DNA from 3 places in the Paenibacillus sp. FSL E2-0178 genome. Region 1 is predicted to be linked to each of the others. Evidence: riboswitches for the same ligand, from Rfam matches in the RefSeq annotation. Region 1 holds a riboswitch; each other region holds the start of a gene.

Region 1 (3,831 bases):
GCTCTACCGCTGGAGCTGTTGTTTCTGCCGGTGCAGTAGTGGCTTCTGCAGTTGCTGCAGGTGCCGTAGTTGCCGCAGCCCCGTTATTGGCTGCATTGTTATTTCCGCATGCGGATAATAACAACGTCGTGGTCATGAGTCCGGCCATAGCCAGCTTCATGCTTGTTGATCTTTGCAGGTTGAACGAAAACATTAATTACCCCTCCTGTATATACATTCATTATTGGTCAAAGGTGATTGCGGCCTTCGCCTCACATAAACTGATGATATTGATTCTCATTCTCTCTGTCAACTAAATTATCTGGTTCCATGTACACTCACCCTGCGCTTAACAAAAAACGGCTGTTCCCGCAACCTGCGGAAACAGCCGTTTTACATATAAAGGGTATGTCTATTTGTGCAAATGATACGGTACAGTTGCTATAACGATATCCTTCTGATTCATCAGATAAGAACGGATGAACAAGCTGGTCTGATTATGCAGAATCGCCTGCCACCAATGCTTCGTAACAAATTGCGGAATGAGTACAGTAATATGGTCTGTAGAAGCGGTTTTCCACTCCACCGTATCGATGAATTTCACCAGCGGGCGGATGATGCTGCGGTAACGCGAGCGGAGTACAATCAGGCGCACCCCAGGGTTCCACTCTTCCCACTTCTGTTCCATTTTGTGAATCTCTTCTTCATCGAATCCGACATATACAGCCACTACATTCTCAGTCAATGACTTCGCATAGCTGATCGAATGCAGCACCGCACGGGTAACACCGGCAACGGGAACCACTACTGTACTTCCTTTAATACAAGGTTTATCCGTCGCCGGACAAATGCGCAGCTGATCGGCAATATTCATATAATGGCGGTGAATCCGGTGGAACACGATGATTACAAGCGGCAGGAAGATGAAGGCCATCCATACACTCGAGAATTTAGTAATAATGAAGATGAGTGTTATGGTTAAGGTTGTGAGCATGCCTACTGTATTCACAGCGAATTTGCTCTGCCAGCCCTTAGGCTTAGTTCTGTACCACTGGACCATCATGCCAAGCTGTGAAAGGGTAAACGGAATGAATACCCCAACGGCGTATAATGGAATCAACCCTTCGGTATTTCCGTGAAAAGCAGCTACAAGCACAGCCGACATTACGCCGAGGAAAATAATGCCGTTGGAGAATCCCAGCCGGTCTCCGCGCACCATGAAGGCATGGGGTAAATATTTGTCCTTGGCGAACATGAAAGCCAGCAGCGGGAAGGCCGAATACGCTGTATTCGCCGCCAGGAACAAGATTACTGCAGTGATACCTTGGATGAAGAAGTACAAACCGCCGCGGCCAAAGGTAGACTCGGTAATCTGCGACACAACCGTCGCTTTCTCATCCGGCATGATGCCGTACCAATAAGCCAGAAGCGTAATCCCCGTGAACATAGCCCCGAGAATCAGACCCATCAGCATCAGCGTTTTAGCCGCATTTTTCTCAGCCGGTGCTTTGAAGTTAGGGATCGCATTGGAGACCGCTTCTACCCCGGTCAGTGCCGAACAGCCGGAGCTGAAGGCCTTAAGCAGAAGGAACATACTTACGTTCGATACCGCTGAGCCGATCTCAGGAACCTGGGCATGAGCACCGCCGGTTGCATACTTGAAGACTCCGGCGATAATCAGTACAAAGATGGAGACGACGAACAGATATACCGGAATGGCTATGAAGGAAGCTGATTCAGTAACACCCCGCAGATTGACAATCGTTAAGAGCAGAATGACAGTAACCGCTATGAGTACACTATGATTATGAAGACCCGGGAACGCTGAAGTGATCGCATCCGTTCCCGCCGAGGCGCTTACCGCCACCGTTAGAATATAATCGACCAGCAAAGAGCCACCGGCAAGCAATCCGGTATGAACCCCTAGATTGGTTTTGGCAACAATGTAGGCGCCCCCGCCCTGCGGATAAGCAAAAATGGTCTGCCGATAAGACAGGATTAAGATGGCCAGCAGGCCCAATACGGCTAATGCAATTGGCAATGAGTACCAGATAGCTGTGAAACCTGCGGCCACAAGTACGATTAGGATTTGTTCTGTTCCGTAGGCTACAGACGAGAGCGCATCAGAAGACAGGACAGCCAGTGCTTTCACCTTGGATAACTTTTCATGATCGAGTTCGTTCGACTTCATCGGACGCCCGATCAATAGTCGTTTTACCTTGCTTACCATTGTAGTAACAGTTCCTCTCTTTGTTAAGTTGAAACGGCAGTACCGCGCGCTGTTTTCATAAGTGGATTTCATAAATGCAGGCACAAAAATAAGCATACGGAAATGATCCGCATGCCTTGAGTGCATGGTCATTATCCCACTATTGCTTACGAGGTTAGCTGGCGGATTCGGGCTGTGGTAGCCCTACGGTTTTCGAGTCTGCTGACCCGCTTCCGATTCACCCCGTTGGCACTCGGCCAAGTTTGGTTCCCCCGTTTTTCCTTCCGGAAAATTCAGCGCATATTCAACTTCTCACAAGGACTAATAATAATCTACAATGCCTCTTCCGTAAAGCGTTGAAACAAATGAAAAAAGAATGAAAAACAACCAAAACAACCAAATCCATGATCCGGTATGTCTTGCTCTTTCATTCTCTTTCATTATCCCTTTATCGCGTGATTTTACAGCATTTCTGCTTAATAATTTACACTCAATTTAAGGGAAATAGTTACTCTTCATTCTGCCTGACGGCTTCTTACTCACCTGCATCCTCTTTACGCCCTGTCCATAGCAGAATTGTGATTAATGCGAACGCAATGAGTGCCAGCAGCGGGATGGTGATGAATCCGAAATAATTCAGATAATCCGTGTTACACGGCACACCAATTGTACATGGAAGCACCTTGCTGAGTGCCGGAATTTTCTGCTCCGCGTAATGATAGATCGAAATGCTTCCGCCAATCAAACTTAAGGGAAGAACATAAGGGATAATGCGCTTATCCCCCCGGTAAGTGGCGATTCCGAGCAAAATCAGCTGCGGGTACATAAATATCCGCTGAAACCAGCATAGCTTGCAGGGCTCATATTTCAGCACTTCACTGAGATACAGACTGCCTGCTACAGCAACAACCGAGACGAACCAGGCCAAGTAGAGACAATTCCGGCGGCAGAATGCAGAGAATTTATTCATTGTGCAGCCACAGCTTCCGCAGCTACCTGGATTTGAGCATCAATTTCCTCCATATTAAAAGGTTCATTCACCTTGACTCCATTGACATACAGTGATGGCGTGTTGGTTACGCCTGTGTCTGTGCCAAGCTGGATATCTCTCTCCAGTTCGCTTTCGTAGGTCTTGTCTTCAATATCCTTACGCAGCAAATCGAAGTCAATGGGCAGTTCTAATTGCTGTGCCAGACTTACCAGGAAGTCCGGGGTTGCCCACTCTACCTTTTCTTCACCCTGGTTAGCATAGATAGCATCGAAGAATTTCCAGAAGGCCTCTTGATTCTGATGGTACACGGAGAGTGCCGCAAGTGAGGCTGTTCTCGAATCCGTACCGATAAAGGCCAGGTTGACGAAGTAAAAGGCTGCTTTATCCTGATTAACATACTCCTGAACGATTTGCGGTTTAATCACTCCGGTGAACTGGGCGCAAGCCGGACATTTGTAATCGCCGAATTCAACGATTTTGACGGGTGCATCTTCTTTGCCCAGCCGTGCCATTTCACTGTAGTTGAAGTCAACGGGAGCCGCAGCAGATCCTGTAGTTGAGTCGTCCTTCGAGGCCAGCATGAATAATCCTACAAAAATAATAACAACTAAAGCCACTGTACTCACGATCAGAATTCTCGTTTTCTGCTTCT
Region 2 (3,831 bases), 3.9 Mb from region 1:
GGCTCCAGCAAATCCAGTGACTCCAGCTGGACTCCGGGGATGCCGGCAAGGGCGAGCCGGGCCTTTTCCGGTGTCCGTACGGGAACTATCAATGTAGCTCCGGCCGCAGCCAGGACACGTGTGGTCTCCAGACCCAGGCCGGAGTAGCCGCCGGTCACGATGGCTGTTTTGCCGCTCAGATTATGGCCTTGGATTACTTGCTCCGCCGTAGTGTCCGGCCCAAACCCCGAAGGAATCGGGTGCTGCTTAACTTTCGCGTGATTCAACTCTTTGTTCGTCTCCTGATTCAACCCAGTATTCATTCCTCGTTCCTCCTCTGTTCCATTTCCGCGATGAACCTGCCGTCCTTAAGCTCCCGGAAGTTCTTCAGCTTGTATTTCATAAGCTCCAGGGCCGCCGTAAGTTCCGTGAGCTGCTCTTCAATCAACGTTTTATGCCCGTCCAGCACACTGTAGCATTCATCGTAGTCCTCTTCCGCTGACGCCCGGATGTATTCTTGAATGATGCGCAGCGGCATATGGGTTCTTTTGAGAATAGCAACGAAATGCACCCGGTCCAGCTCACGCCTGCTGTATGCCCGCTGGCCGTTCTCCTTGCGGCTTGCCGGGGGCAGGAGCTTGATTTTCTCATAATAGCGGATGGTATCCTGGCTGAGTCCTGTCCGCTCTGCTACCTCGGCAATCGTAAAAACAGGCTCCATTTGCTGCTGGCCTCCTTCTTAATCTAGCTTCTTAGTTTGGCTTTCAGTCTTGGTAATTTACTGACAGTCTGCCCTTACAGAATCAAATGATAATCCCTGGAGTATGGTCCAAGTCAAGCATTCGGGAAGCGGGAATTAGGCCCTCCCGGATGTATGGTTTGTGCGGCTAGAAAGGATACCCTTTTCGTAGAATCGGGCTCTAATTCAGGTACAATTTGTAAACCGCCGTAATTACTCTAATAACACAATCACGCATCTATTTGCCTGACGGGTAACGCTTACTTTATCTTCAATCTCTCATTATCTCCCGATATCTCACTAATACGCCCATTTCACAAAAATTCGATATCGACGCCGTTTCCGTCTAACGCATTAATATTTCCGGAGTTCTCCTGCCGCTGCCTCCCAAAAATAAAAAACGGCGATTGAGCGAGATAAACGGATGATAATCGGCCACATATATGGTTTTAGTCTCCAATATTCCTCGCAAAGCAGCAATTTATTGCAAATCCGGCGCAGAAGCACTCTTTTCCATTTTTACAAAGACAACCCTGAAAGGGTATGATTCGTGTTGAAAGTTACCAGTGAAAATGTGAATGCACGCTGAATTTCCGCCAAGCGGAAAACGGGGGAACCATCAGGCCGCAGGCCTACTTGGGGTGAATCCGAAGGAGACTTCAATTACGCAGTCTCAAAAGGTAGGGCGACTCTCACCGTCCGAATCCGACAGCTAACCCCGTAAGCGTAAAGAGAGAGATCTTGATCCGCCACGATTTTGCCCCAGGCTTCTTACGCCTGCAACAAAACCGCAGCAGAGGTCCTCCTCTGTCTGCGGTTTTTTGCGCACTTATTCCGGAGGATCAGCATTTCGGCAAACCTATCAACTACATATCCAAACTATAAATCGCCCACATTCAGGAAGGAACGTGTCCACATGCCAGACCCATTATCGTCCAACGCAGCTCCCGCTGCCGGATTCACCAGCTATATTGAGCAATATAGCGGAACCATCTATGCGCTAAGCTGTCTCCTGCTGGAGAAGGGCGCCCGCGCCGATCAAGCCGCAGTTGCCACATTCGCGGCACTCTATGAGCCTTGGCTCAAGGGCAGCATCCAAGCAGATGCTTACTCCCTTACCGCCTACAGGGAATGCATCCGGCAATGCTCGCTGGTTGCTCAAGACCGCGGCCGCTGCTCTTCTGCCCTGCTCACCTGGGAGGATCAGATCGCCAGCGCCTTATGGTACGGCATCCAGCTGCCTCTGCCCGAGATCAGCCTCATCCTGCAGCGAAGCGTCCCTGAGCTGAAAGCGCAGCTCAGAGGGATTCGCGAACAGATGGCTGCTGCGCGGCCAGCTGTCCCGCGCCCGTCGGCGGGATAATAGGGAAGATGGCTGGGCCTGCAACAATAGCTTTAATCATGCCACTGCGATCCATGCGGACTGTAGATCCGTTATTTCGCCCAATCAGGCCATTCAGCGATCCATGCGGACTCAGAGGACCTTAACTAACCAGTTTCGCCTCATTTTGAGCTCCCTCGAACAATATAAGCGCTCCTGAGTCCGCAACGGGTAAAAAAGCAGGCTTTTTCACAAAATAAGGTCCTCTCATTCCGCGTAGCAAGCGCTGCATGGAGTAAATCCGCTGACGCCGTACATATTAATAAAAGCCGCAGCATCCGCCACGACTCTCCATTTGCTATGCTATGCTATCCGTTCCAGTGCCAGAAATCAGCGCTTGCCCTTGCCGCCCTTGGCGAACCGCCAAAAAGCCATGCAGCATCCGAGCAGCCCGACGCCCAGCAAGATGGTCTGCAGTGCTCCCAGCCAGGTTGATTTGTCCGACGGGATCAGGCTGCTGATAATGATCAGCAGGATGGAGACCACGACCAGCACGGGGGTTTGTCTACTTTTTTTCACAAAAAATCACCACTCCTAATTACTAATATTACTAAGGTACACTATCTGCTGGGTTTTAACCAGTTGGGGGGGGGGTACTCACTCTATAGAACAGCATTATTTATAAGCCCGATAACAAGTATCGCTTCTTGTTTATAGCCTTCAAGATTATCTAGCGCCACCCATTCCGGGTCATCTTTTCTATACTGATAGAATCTTACAACCACGTCTTTTCCATCCAGCTGAGAGCTCAATACGATAATAAACTGCCTATCGCTGTAGTACTCTTGCATCTTCCCTGTCCACCGATCTATTATTTGCATTCCAGTTGCTATATCACTTACATGTAAATGATTAATTGATGCTTCTAATCCAGTTCTGTCCGGGTATGTTGTTTCTTTGACTGTTTTTAAAGTTCCAAGTTCAGTGGTATCTATCAAAATACAATGATCCCATTCCGTAAAACTAGGACTCGGTCCCTCCGAGGCTACATGGACTGAAGGTGGCACATTTTTAAGTAAATAACGCATTGCCTTATTTGTCTTCGTACTTCTCCTCATCACTACAGGTCATCCACCTTCCATACCCCATCCATTTTAATTATTGAATAGACAGCGGTATCATCACTCCCGTTATCCCAGGACCTGTCCGCTACCACTTCATATTCATCAGCGTCTATTTTATTCATTTCATTAATTTCGTAATCTGTTATATTTGCCGTCTCCTTGCTGATTTCATCATACAGAGCCTTCATTTCATCTATCGTCTTACTTTCTGAGGTATCTCCGGAACACCACATGTGCACTTTCGCGATGAAATCATCCAGGTAGCTCACTACCACACTGTTCAGCTCCGGATCATCACTTAGCTTCTGCTGCTTAATCGTTCTAAATCCATCTAACATAATATCCGGCCGCTTCACAAAAGTCTATCTGTTTAAATACGAGGATTAACAATAACATTGCAAATCAGCTCTATCGTAGATATAATATGTCCGTAATAACTATTTAGTGTAATTAAAGGAGATCGGGCTATGACTGAGTTCTGGGAAGCAAGCTTCATAGAAAAACAAACGATGTGGGGATTTGAACATTCTGACTCGGCCATCTTAACCAAGGATTTTTTCCTTGAAAAGAATGTTAAAGACATCCTGGTTCCCGGCATTGGATATGGCAGAAATGCAAAGGTTTTTATGGACAATGGAATAGATGTTACTGGTATTGAAATTTCGCAA
Region 3 (3,831 bases), 3.9 Mb from region 1:
CACCAACATAAATACCGACATGGGAAATGCCTTTGCCGCTTGTATTGAAGAATACAAGATCGCCCGGTCTCATCTCATCACGGGATACAGCAGTGCCCATCTGATATTGGGAACCGGATTGGTGAGGCAGGTTAATGCCGATCTTATCAAAAACATACATTGTAAATCCGGAGCAATCAAAACCGTTCGTGGATACACCGCCGGATACGTATTTGGTCCCGATGGCTTTGTCGATAACTTTATCCATTTTGGAATCCGCGAAAGCGCTTCCTGCTCCAATGGTGAAGATGATGGAAAAGCTTAGTACTGCGGCTGCTAGCTTCTTCTTCAAAAGTAAATACCCCTTCCAAATGCCTACGAGGTTAGCTTAAGGGTTCGGTTGAAGGTCCCCTATGACCCCTCTTAGAATAGGAGGTCAATTCACCCAAAGTTGGTTCCCCCGTTTCCCTAAATCTTTAGGGAACTCGGCACGACTGTTGATTAGGATTAGCTGTTATTCAATACATGACAAAACCTTTGTTAAAAGCGATTCAATAATTACAAAAATGTTACTAAAAGCTCACTGCGATAATTGTAGCAAAGACTAGGGCGCTTGGCAATCACTTATAACATATTAATGCATTTTTTTTGCGTTTTTTAGAGTTATAGCTGCATAGAAAGACTCATATTTACGCAGCAGGTGAGCTATTGATGGATTTTTCTTTGGATTTGGGATAAAAAGGTGTTTCAGGGCCTGCAGATGAGTGTAAAAGGTAGAATAAGGAAAAGGAAAAACCCGGAAATGATTACGGCAATAATCAAAACCGGGCTCGTATAAGTTACATTTAGTTGTTAGAGGTACGAATATTCGAGGAAATGTTCAAGGGTTCAATCGTAAGCGACAGCTTGGTAGGCTGTTGTGCTCATCACTCTTTTAGCGCCAACGTAGCGGTTGGCCCAGTATGCCTGACTCAGTGAACTGATGGTTACACCACGCGAAGTGGAGGATTGTGCGAATTTGCCATTGCCGACATAAATACCGACATGGGAAACTCCGTTGCCCAGGGTATTGAAGAATACCAAATCACCGGAACGCAAATTACTCTTGGATACGGCTGTTCCAACGCTGTACTGTGCCTTAGAGGTGCGCGGCAAGGTAAGGCCGATACTCTTGAATACATATTTGGTGAATCCGGAACAATCAAAGCCGCTGGTGCTGGTGCCCCCGGTTTTATATGACGTTCCAATGGTTTTTGAGATCACAGTATCCATTTTGGAATCTGCGAAAGCGCTGCCTGCTCCAAGTGTGAATACCATCACAAGACCCAGCGCTGCTGCGGTGCATTTCTTCTTAAAGTTCTGACTTCTCAAAAGATGTACTCCTTCCAAGGCCTGCGAGGTTAGCTTAAGGATTCGGTAGAAGGTTCCCCTATGACCCCTCTAAAGCGAGATCAATTCACCCAAAATATGGTTCCCCCACTCCCCGGTGCAGGGAATTCGGCGTTTTGTGCACCAGAATAGTGACATATCGACATAAGGTTAAAGGCTTCGGTTACATAGCTGCTTAATTCCATTTGAAAGATTACAAATTTGTTACTAGTAGTACAGGCATCATTGTACCAAAGGATTTACAGTTTTGCAAATTAACTTGTCGCAGCTGTAAACAAAAAAGAGTCATGCACCTCACCAGAGGGGCGATGACTCTTTTAGTATGCCGTTTTGGCGGCCGATTATCGTGGGAATGATTTACTGGACCAGAGATGATACTGTGCGGCTATGCCCCACATTCTGAATAGGGTGGACGGCAGTGGAGCTGCCTGGCGCAGGAGCAGGGCCGGGAGGCCGGGGCAGAAGAGCGCTGCAGCGCTGCAGAGGATCAGCGTCAGCAGACTTCCTGCGCCTATAATGACGGATATCCCGATGGAGTGCAGAAGCACCTTCAGACAGATCAGCAGCGAAGTGAACATGCCCGTGCCGGCGGTATAACCGAACTGCATATACAGCAGCAGCTTGCGGATAAGGAAGAGGTAGACGAGCCAGCCCAGCACATAAGGCACGAGCGTCAGCAGCAGCGGATAATCGAGAATGCCGTTCAGAAGCAGACGGTACATCTTCGGCAGCAGCCAATAGAGCGGCAGAAGGGCCAGCGCCCATTCAACGAGACTGAACAGCAGGACAGGCAGACCATAACGCTTCATCCCGGGAAAAAAGAACAGTCCGCGCTCCCCGGCACGTTCCTGGTGAAGCTCGTGCAGCAGGCCCGCCCGGATAAAGGGGGAGAGCAGCAGCCGCAACACAGTCAGTGCCAGGAGCAGCCATAGCCATTGCCGGACGTCCGGGTCCGTGTGCAGCGCAGCCTGCCCCTCAATATAATACAGCAGCCTGCCTATGCTACTGCCGCCGGCATCCGCATCCGGATAGCGCAGCAGTACCGGAACGACGGCGCTTTTAATGAATTTGTACATGAAGTAGCCCCAGAACAGCCGGTAGATAAATAGCAGAATCAGGATATAAAATTGCTCTTTCATGCTGTGCCAACCGCGGGTTATCGAAATTTTCACAATCCTTCACCTCACCAGACAAGAGTTCCGAGCAGGGTTTCAAGCAGTGTCGTCGCACTGAGCGTCCAGCGGGAAAGAGTATTGTGCTCAAGCTCCGCCATTCTGAAATTATTGAGATGCTTGCTCTCCAGCAGTATGGAATGTCCCGGATCAATCTCGGCGGAGACCAGAGGTGCTTTATACGATAATTCAAACGATGTTGTCTTCCCTTCGCCGTTCCAGTATTGCTGAACCGAATACCCGTCCGAGAAAATAAATTTTACAGGGACATCCCCATAATGGCTGCCCTTGTTGCTTACCTCAACTACAGCATCATATTGAATCCCCGCTCCGTTGCCGCCGTCCCGTTTAGCCGTGAGCCTGATGTCGTCTACTGCAAAATCAGGGGCTCCGCCGCTGTAGACATACTGGTCAAAATAAGTCTGCCAGGATTGCTTGGTCACTTTCTCCACAATCTTCTGGAAGTCAGCGGTTGAGGGATGCTTGAAGCGGTATTTACGGGCATAAGCAGCGAGAATGGCATCCATGTTCTTGGCTCCTGCTAACCGTTCGATGTCACGGAGCACCAGCTTGCCCCGGATATAGACATTACGTGTGTAGGCATCATCTCCGGTGTATTTCCACGTCTCCAGATTGAGCGGCTGCGAGGAGGAGACCAGACTGGACTGCAGCGGGAGGCTTGAGGCAACGCCATATTCCTGCTCCATCAGCCGGTCTTCGGCATATGAGGTGAAGCTCTCGTCCAGCCACGCCTCCTCGAATTCATTGCTGGCGACCATGCCATAGAAATACTGGTGACCGATCTCATGGATCACGGTCCGCTCAAGCGAGGTGCCGGGCGATGCCTCGGCAGCACCGAAGGCAGTGATCAGCGTCGGATATTCCATCCCCCCGGCCCCATTGCCAGATTCAGGCGGGACTACAATGGATAAGGTGGAGTAAGGATACGGGCCATACCATTTGCTGAAGGCGGTCAGGGCAGCCTCTGCTGCCTGGAAGTAGCGCTCCTGAAGATCCTTATGCAGCGGGTCCAGATAGAGCTTGATCTTTACTCCGGGCACCTGCGGCGCGGAGAAGGCCTTCTCGGCAACCACAAAATCCGGCGATGCCGCCCAGGCGAAGTCATGAACATCATCTGCGTAGAACTGATAGATTTTGCGGTCCTGTACCAGCCGCGCGTTCTTCACCGGAAATCCGGTGGCGGCAACCTTGTAATCGGACGGGACGGAGATGGTTACATTGTAAATACCGAAATCACTGTAGAACTCAGATGTGCCATGGTACTGATGCA

Evidence for each region. A riboswitch is a leader RNA that binds a small molecule or an ion and turns the genes downstream of it on or off. The one in region 1 is predicted to bind cyclic di-AMP.
Region 2: another riboswitch for cyclic di-AMP. It lies ahead of MHI42_RS17665 (hypothetical protein); the one in region 1 lies ahead of MHI42_RS00925 (APC family permease).
Region 3: another riboswitch for cyclic di-AMP. It lies ahead of MHI42_RS20005 (C40 family peptidase); the one in region 1 lies ahead of MHI42_RS00925 (APC family permease).

What each region holds. Positions count from the first base shown of each region.
Region 1 is NZ_CP151953.1:187,342-191,172, reverse strand. Features, by position in the region: gene MHI42_RS00930 (iron-hydroxamate ABC transporter substrate-binding protein) at 1-193, opposite strand, end outside; gene MHI42_RS00925 (APC family permease) at 392-2,209, opposite strand; cyclic di-AMP (ydaO/yuaA leader) riboswitch at 2,338-2,497, opposite strand; gene MHI42_RS00920 (disulfide oxidoreductase) at 2,724-3,158, opposite strand; gene MHI42_RS00915 (DsbA family protein) at 3,155-3,831, opposite strand, start outside.
Region 2 is NZ_CP151953.1:4,074,354-4,078,184, forward strand. Features, by position in the region: gene MHI42_RS17655 (oxidoreductase) at 1-302, opposite strand, end outside; gene MHI42_RS17660 (MerR family transcriptional regulator) at 299-700, opposite strand; cyclic di-AMP (ydaO/yuaA leader) riboswitch at 1,292-1,461, shown strand; gene MHI42_RS17665 (hypothetical protein) at 1,635-2,081, shown strand; gene MHI42_RS17670 (hypothetical protein) at 2,430-2,618, opposite strand; gene MHI42_RS17675 (hypothetical protein) at 2,702-3,160, opposite strand; gene MHI42_RS17680 (hypothetical protein) at 3,160-3,501, opposite strand; gene MHI42_RS17685 (class I SAM-dependent methyltransferase) at 3,631-3,831, shown strand, end outside.
Region 3 is NZ_CP151953.1:4,625,718-4,629,548, reverse strand. Features, by position in the region: gene MHI42_RS20010 (C40 family peptidase) at 1-331, opposite strand, end outside; cyclic di-AMP (ydaO/yuaA leader) riboswitch at 337-480, opposite strand; gene MHI42_RS20005 (C40 family peptidase) at 868-1,296, opposite strand; cyclic di-AMP (ydaO/yuaA leader) riboswitch at 1,354-1,492, opposite strand; gene MHI42_RS20000 (hypothetical protein) at 1,710-2,507, opposite strand; gene MHI42_RS19995 (M1 family metallopeptidase) at 2,552-3,831, opposite strand, start outside.